Adhaeribacter arboris: one gene and its partner. The protein of the gene in region 2 interacts with the protein of the main gene of each other region in a pairwise test. Links are inferred from orthologs where the notes say so. Each region holds a gene or a part of one and is shown on either strand. Other genes may lie near its edges.

Region 1 (4,755 bases), 1.1 Mb from region 2 along the record:
TTCCACAGATAATATAGGCCGTAACCAATGAACACCATGGCTACCATCCGGAACAAACTTAAAATTAATTTACCGTAACTAGAACCTAACTCCACGCCAAAGGCCATTCCTGGGTTAAGAGTATAATGCAGCTTTGCCCACTCGCCAATTAAATGAATCTCGCCGGGTAATCCCATATCCATATTAAAATGGACCACAAATTTTACAATTTGATCAATAAGGATAACAACAAGGCTAAGCAGGTAATATTTATAATATTTCATCTACAAACTTTTACTATAAACGTTTGGGAGTTAGATAAACAAGTTCAATTATTAAACTTAAACAATTTTACTCTTACATAATTCCCAAAGCAATTAATTATCAAAAAATTACCTACTTTTAAACTACTTCCAGCTTGGCAGTAAGGGTAAATTCGTCAATTTCCAGAGCCGTACCATCGGCTATTATTTCGGTTAATTGCACATCCGTAGCCTGAGTTTCTTCGCTGATGTATTTCTCAAAAGCTTGTACAGCGGCATTCACTTCGGCATTATTATTTTGTAACGAAATCCGGATACGATCCTGTACATCTAACCCGCTATCTTTCCGCAGGTTTTGAATACGGTTTACCAGATCACGGGCAATACCTTCCTGCTTTAAAGCTTCGGTAAGTGTAATATCTAAAGCCACCGTTAATTTACCTTCGGATGCTACCAGCCAACCCGGAATGTCTTCGGAAGAAATTTCTACATCGTCCGAGGTAATTATTACCGTATCATTGCCCAACAGAATTTCAAAACCATTTTCTTTTTCCAGCTTGTTAATTTCATCCTGGTTCATCTTCTGAATAGCGGCCGCTACTTCTTTCAGGCGCGGACCGAAAATCTGACCTAGCTTTTTAAAATTAGGTTTAATTTTCTTTACCAATATACCGGATGTATCATCAATGTATTCAATAGCTTTCACGTTTACCTCCGATAAAATTAAATCGGCTACGGCTTCTATTTGCGTCTTTGTTTTCCCGTTAAGCACCGGTATTAAAATACGCGATAAAGGTTGCCGTACTTTCATGCTTTCTTTCTTCCGGAGCGAGTGCACCAGCGACGATATAGTTTGCGCTAAAGCCATTCTTTCTTCCAATTCGGCATCGATTGCTGATTCACTCACCTGGGGATAATCCGCTAAATGCACCGACTCTACTTGATTCTTACCAGATACCCGGTTCAAATCTAAGAAGAGCTGATCCATGTAGAAAGGGGCAACTGGGGCAGCTAATAAAGCTATTGTTTCCAGACACGTATAGAGCGTTTGGTAAGCCGCTACTTTATCTTGGTTGTACTCTCCTTTCCAGAACCGCTTACGGTTCAGGCGCACGTACCAGTTACTTAAATCATCGCTTACAAAATCCTGAATAGCACGGGTAGCTTTCGTTGGGTCATAATCGGCGTAAGCCGCATCTACCAATGTTAACAACGAATTTAATTTTGAGATTATCCACCGATCGCTTTCCGTCCGATTCTCTAAAGATACTTCTGCTTCGGCATACGTGAAATTGTCGAGGTTTGCGTAAAGCGCAAAGAACGAATAGGTATTCTGTAAAGTCCCGAAGAACCGGCGCTGTACCTCTACGATGCCGTCGGTATTAAATTTCAGGTTATCCCAAGGCGGCGCATTCGAAATCATGTACCAACGTGTCGCATCCGGTCCGTAGGTTTTAATGGTTTCGAACGGATCCACGGCATTGCCTAAGCGCTTGCTCATTTTATTGCCGTTTTTATCAAGAACTAACCCATTGGCCATTACATTTTTAAACGCCACGTTATCTTCCAACATAACCGCAATGGCGTGTAAAGTAAAGAACCAACCGCGCGTCTGGTCTACTCCTTCCGCAATAAAATCGGCGGGGAAGTTTTTCTGGAATATCTCTTTGTTCTCTAATGGGTAATGCCACTGGGCATAAGGCATAGCTCCCGAATCGAACCAAACGTCGATTAAGTCTGGTTCCCGGTACATTACTTTGCCCGATGGCGCTACCAAACGAATGTTATCCACATACGGCCGATGCAAATCCATTTCCGAAATTACAGTAGCTTCCATTATTCCAGCAGCAACAGCCTTATCTACTTCAGCTTGCAATTCAGCTACGGAGCCAATGCAAATTTCCTCAGTACCATCTTCGGTTCGCCAGATTGGTAAGGGCGTACCCCAATACCGGGAACGGGAAAGATTCCAGTCAACCAGGTTTTCGAGCCAATTACCGAAGCGGCCTGTACCCGTAGATTCCGGTTTCCAATTTATGGTTTTATTCAGTTCAACTAATCTACTTTTTACGGCTGTAGTTTTAATGAACCAAGCATCTAATGGATAATATAAAACCGGTTTATCTGTTCGCCACGAATGTGGATAGGTATGCTCGTATTTTTCAACCTTAAAGGCTTTATTTTCTTCTTTTAAAATGATTGAGATAATAATATCTGTTGTTTTATAATCCGGATTACTTTCATCTTCATTAGTATAATTCTTCACATAAAAGTCATCTGGGCCAAGGGCTTTATGCGTTTTGATTTTATATTTATCAACACCTTCCAGGAGCTTTACGCCAATTTCATTAATGAATTTTCCTCTTCTATCTACAGTAGGTAGCTCATTACCGGTTTCATCTTTTATAGTTAAGGCCGGAATACCGTGTTGTTTGGCTACGCGAAAGTCATCCGCTCCAAAAGTAGGTGACGTATGCACCACGCCGGTTCCGTCGGAGGTAGTAACAAAATCTCCCGCCACTACCTGGAATGCTTTATCGGCATCGTAGAATGGTTGCAGGTAAGGCATTAGTTGTTCGTACCGGATACCTACTAATTGCTTACCTGTAAATTCCTGAACAATCTCAAATGGAATGGCTTTATCTCCTGGTTTGTAATCTGCAAGTTTCAAGTTTTTACTTTTTTCGGAGAAATACTTACCTACCAGTTCTTTGGCAATTACCACACTTACCGGTTTATGCGTATAGGCATTAAATGTATTTACCTGCACATAAGCTATCTTTTCCCCTATGGCTAAAGCAGTATTTGACGGCAAGGTCCAGGGAGTAGTTGTCCAGGCAAGAATGAAGACATCACCAGTAGGCTTAGAGAAAAGAAATTCTGAATTAGAATCTTTAATAACTTTAAACTGGGCAACTATGGACGTATCTTTTACTTCTCTATAGCAGCCGGGCTGGTTTAGTTCGTGAGAGCTCAGTCCGGTACCATCAGAGGGCGAATACGGTTGAATGGTATAACCTTTATATAAAAATCCTTTTTCGTACAGCTTCTTTAAAAGCGCCCAAATAGATTCGATATAATCGTTTTCGAAGGTTATATACGGATTATCTAAGTCTACCCAATAACCCATTTTTTGAGTAAGATCATCCCACTGACTTTTATAACGCATCACGGTTTCGCGGCACCGAGCATTATAGTCCTCAATAGAAATTTTCTTACCTATATCTTCTTTAGTTATACCTAGTTCTTTTTCAACCTGAAGTTCAATCGGCAAGCCGTGCGTATCCCAGCCTCCTTTACGGTTTACCTGAAATCCTTTCAAAGTTTTGTAACGGCAAAAGATATCTTTTACGGCCCGGGCCATTACGTGGTGAATACCCGGTGTACCGTTTGCAGAAGGGGGACCTTCGTAAAAAACAAAAGAAGGATGTCCTTCCCGGGTTTCCACCGACTTTTCAAATATCTTGTTACTATTCCACCGTGCCAGCACTTCTTCGGCTAACTTAGCGTAGTTTAGGTTTTTGTACTCGTTATACTTCACTGTTATTATTTAACTTATTATCTTCTGGTATATCTTTTAATTTGCCTTATTAGCTTCACTATTAGTAATGTGGTGATTAGATCATTAATATTTAACCTATCTGCACACCTTGGTTCATAAGTATTAGTAAAAGCTTTAAGAACAAAATTAAGTTCGTAAAACTATTTAAGGTTAAATCCAAAAACTTAACACCTTGTGGTTTTGCTACTTTAAAGCTTTACTTGCGCAAAAATACTAAAGCAAATCAATAAAACCGAAGATGTATAAATTATACCTGCATTTGTAATAAAATAGTAGAGTTGATTTTAACTACTTCCTAGATAAAATGTAGTTCTTTCTTAAAAGTAGCTTGATAAACAGTATTCGATAATGCAGTTTTACTAAATGAATAATGGGGATAATTCTTGGACAACAATATTGTTACTTTATTCTAACCAAATATAATTAAGCTACTTACAATTCATTCCTCCGGATAAAATAAACACATTTTGAACAGAACCTTAAAGAAAGAAACAGGCAATTACAGAGTTTATACAGCTTTGCTATACCATACTTTTAAGAAAAACTGTGATTACCTGTAGTTCTTTTATGCATTTTACTTCTTAGGTGCATCCAGAAACTATTACTTTTGCTATAACCTAATTAAGTGCATGAACTATGAATCCACGAAAATCTTCCGGCTTATTACTTATTATATCTCTATTAGTTATTAGCCAATTTAGTAGCAGTTGCTCTACCTCACAAGCCTTCCGCTTTGCCAAAGGCACCGGCGCCTTTAAAGATCCCTACAAAACCAACTCGCCTAAAAATAAAGAATTAACTCAAGTAGCAAACCTTAATGACCCGGCTAATGAGTTAAACACAGTATTACAATCGCAGGTAACTGGTGCAACTGAAAAGAATACGCAAGATCCTTTAACAGAGAAACTGATTATTCAGAAGCCTTCTCGTAAACAGTTAAAGCAGTTAAAA
Region 2 (3,630 bases):
TCATGGCAAACAAAGCAAATTGATGCACTATTCTACCGTCCAGCGAAGGTGGTTCCAGAAATATAACGTAATCTTCCTCCTGAAAAGCGCCTAATTCTTTCAGCGAACTGCAGACCGGCTCCAATACTTCAGGGGTAAAAACATTCGAACCTTCCTCCGAAATGGCATCTTTCAGCACCAAGGGCAAATGGGAGTTCGACCGTACGTAATTCACGCACCAAATTACAGCATCCGTATCGTAGTGCAATAAATTATTAGTGGCAAAATGCAAGGCTACGTAAGGGGAGTAAGTCCAGTCGAGCAAACGGGTGGGCAAACCATGGTGCTGCGCTACGGCTAGCCAATTCCAGATTGAATTGCCCGGGGCAGCATCGCGGTGCGCGTATTTCCTAAAATTGCGCAGTAAATGCGTTTCCAGCTTTGGATAATCACCACCGAGCCGGATTAAGCTAGTGGTTAACTCAAAATTTTTATTCCACATGCCCCGGTAAACATAAGAAGAGCGGTAACGATTAATTTTCGGGTCCCAAGAATCATTAAATAGCGCCCTTTGCAATTCCTCCCAAGAGTTAACCAAAATATCGTTATCTGATGACATATTTAAAAAGGGACAGTTAAAGTTTACTGTTCCGTATACGTGAATCCGGTAAATTGTATAATTATTTACCGGAAGATGCTTGCCACCACCCAGAGAAATTTACCCGATCTAGAAAATGTAAGCTTGATTTAAGGACTGGTGGAGCCACGACCTGTCTTTTGTTCCAGGCAATAAATATGAAAGCAAATTGTTTTAATAAAAATTAATTTCCCTATTTTCACCACGCGATGAGCTGGCACTGAAGCAAAATTTTACGCTTAACTATTTAAATAAAAGGTTTGCACTAAAATTTATTTAGTACTTCAACGAAATTAGTTTGGCCTATGCCTTACACTAATTTATTGGTAAGCACCAATTTATTAATCGAACAACTACTTATACAACCGGTTTTGCCTTCATTCAGCAAAAATCTACTTAGTAGATTTTACAACAGACAAGATAATTTTTTACGCCTTATAAAAATGATAACTAATCGAAGCAGATTTTTGAAAAATGCCCTGGTTCTGGGAGCAATGGCTCTTGGTTCTGTTTTTACGGCCTGTAATAATAATTCTGGCTCCACGCAGGAAAATAGCACTAATGCTAAGCCAACAGCGGGTGAGACGTTAAAGATTGCCGTAATACCAAAAGGTTCGACGCATACCTACTGGAAAAGTGTACACGCCGGCGCCATGAAAGCAGCCAGCGAGTTAGGTAATGTAGAAGTTATTTGGCAGGGACCGCAAAAAGAAGACGACCGGCAAATGCAAATTCAGGTGGTTCAAAACTTTATCAGCCGCGGGGTGAACGGTATTGTTTTAGCTCCCCTCGACGAACGAAGCTTAGTACCGCCCGTGAAAGCCGCTATAAAACGTAAAATTCCGGTAGTAATTTTCGACTCCGATTTGGGTTCAAAAGAATACGCCAGTTTTGTGGCTACCGATAATTTTGCGGGAGGTAAATTATGCGCGCAACGGTTGGCGGAGTTGACCGGCGGGAAAGGAAAAATAATAATGCTGCGTTACAGCGAAGGCTCGGCCAGTACTCATGCTCGCGAAGAGGGTTTTTTAGCGGGCATGAAAGAATATGCTCCTGATGCCCAACTGGTTTCTACGAACCAGTACGCCGGCGCTACCATGGAAAAAGCTTTTCAGGCTTCTCAAAATTTGTTAAACCGTTTTGCTGACGTAAATGGTATTTACTGCCCGAATGAATCTTCCACGCAAGGAATGTTGCGGGCTTTGCAAACGGCCGGCAAAGCGGGCAAAGTAAAATTTGTGGGCTTTGATTCGAATGAAACTTTAATTACGGCCTTAAATGCGGGTACTATTCAGGGATTAGCTTTGCAGGACCCGTTTAACATGGGATACCAGGGAGTAAAAACCGCAGTAGCTGTTATTAAAGGGGATGCTTTCGAAAAGCGCATTGATACCGGAATTACTATGGCTACGAAAGAAAATATCAATGATCCTAAGATTAATGCCTTGCTCACGCCCGATTTAAAAAAATGGCTGAATGAGTAATTAGGCTTTAGTCGATAGTCCATAGTCCATAGTCTGTGGACCATAGTCCACAGACTATGGACTATAATTTTATAGGTACAGCCAGTTAAAATCTTATTCATTTAAATCTAAATTTCTTGCTGCTTTCTTTAGAAAATATAAGCAAAAGCTTTGGGCCGGTAAAAGCCTTAAAGAACGTTAGCTTGCAGGTAGAGCGTGGCGAAGTGCACGCGTTAATCGGCGAAAATGGGGCGGGTAAAAGTACCCTCATGAAAGTTTTGAGTGGAGCTTACACCGCGGATGGCGGCACCATGCATTTAGATGGCCAGTTATACGCGCCGGAATCACCGGCGGCGGGTCGTCAGTCGGGTATTGCCATGATTTACCAGGAATTAACTTTAGCGCCTCATTTGTCGATTGAAGAAAATATAATGCTGGGGCTGGAACGCACTTCGTTTGGGTTCGTGAAAAAGCAGCGGCAGCAGGTAAAAGAAGCACTCGACTGGTTAGGACAAGGTCACCTTGACCCGGATATGCCGGTTAATCGCTTAAGCTTAGGTAAACAACAACTGGTAGAAATTGCCCGCGCTTTGGTGATTGAATCAAGAGTGGTTATCCTGGATGAGCCTACCAGCTCTTTAACCGCCGAAGATGCCCGCGCTTTGTTTAAAGTAATCCGGAAGCTAAAAGAAAATAATATATCGGTTATTTACATCAGCCACTTTCTGGAAGAAGTAATGGAAATAGCCGACCGGTTTACCGTAATCCGCGACGGAGAATCTATCACTTCCGGTAACATATCCGAAGTTACTATTCCGGAAATAATCCGGCACATGATTGGCCGATCGGTAGAGGAGTTATACCCGCATCTTCCGCACCAAATTGGGGAGCCGGTTTTAACTGTTCGCAATCTGGTAACGGCTCCGTATCATAAAGAAATAACTTTTACGCTCCGGCGAGGTGAAATTTTAGGCATTTCGGGCTTGGTAGGGGCGGGGCGTTCCGAAACCATCCGGAGTATTTTTGGCTTGGAAATCGTTCGTAATGGTCAGGTAAAAATTAAAAATTACCCGGAACTCAACGCCGTATACATTAATCCGGGCAAGGCTTTAGGCACCGAAATGGATTTATTAAGCGAAAACCGGAAAGAAGAAGGCTTAGCTTTAAATTTATCCGTTGCCAATAACATTACTTTATCTGCCCTAAGTAAATACAGCAAATTCGGACTATTAAATTTGAACCAAGAGCACGAAACTGCTTCTAATTGGTCGGAAAAATTGCGCATAAAATGCCGTGATCCGAAACAAGCTATTGGTAGTTTATCGGGCGGAAATCAGCAGAAAGCTTGTATTGCGCGTTTATTGCACCACGATAGCGACATTTTATTCTTGGATGAACCCACCCGGGGAATTGATGTAGGAAGTAAAGCCGAAATTTACCGGTTAATTCAAACCTTAGCCTCCGAAGGTAAAGCCATTGTAGTTGTAAGTTCTTATTTACCGGAATTATTGGGAGTGTGCGATACCCTAGCGGTTATGTACCGGGGCCAGA

The links. Proteins that work in one complex are often made in the same cells at the same time.
Region 1: the proteins of AHMF7605_RS22860 (region 2) and ileS interact in binary tests that used the Escherichia coli proteins (3 or more experiments, as listed by UniProt). The link is inferred for Adhaeribacter arboris from one-to-one orthologs.

Annotation. Positions count from the first base shown.
Region 1 is NZ_PYFT01000001.1:4,482,939-4,487,693, reverse strand. Bases 182-4,166 are described here. They hold ileS (isoleucine--tRNA ligase), read right to left. Parts: upstream 3,784-4,166; coding sequence 382-3,783; downstream 182-381. Other genes in these bases: AHMF7605_RS18285 (lipoprotein signal peptidase), read right to left, coding at 182-263. Also shown: more of AHMF7605_RS18285, read right to left, coding at 1-181; AHMF7605_RS18275 (hypothetical protein), read left to right, coding at 4,441-4,755. UniProt on the Escherichia coli protein: Catalyzes the attachment of isoleucine to tRNA(Ile). As IleRS can inadvertently accommodate and process structurally similar amino acids such as valine, to avoid such errors it has two additional distinct tRNA(Ile)-dependent editing activities.
Region 2 is NZ_PYFT01000001.1:5,623,694-5,627,323, forward strand. Bases 232-3,091 are described here. They hold AHMF7605_RS22860 (ABC transporter substrate-binding protein), read left to right. Parts: upstream 232-1,083; coding sequence 1,084-2,100; downstream 2,101-3,091. Other genes in these bases: AHMF7605_RS22855 (FRG domain-containing protein), read right to left, coding at 232-598; AHMF7605_RS22865 (sugar ABC transporter ATP-binding protein), read left to right, coding at 2,217-3,091. Outside these bases: more of AHMF7605_RS22855, read right to left, coding at 1-231; more of AHMF7605_RS22865, read left to right, coding at 3,092-3,630. UniProt on the Escherichia coli protein: Part of the ABC transporter complex RbsABC involved in ribose import. Binds ribose. Also serves as the primary chemoreceptor for chemotaxis.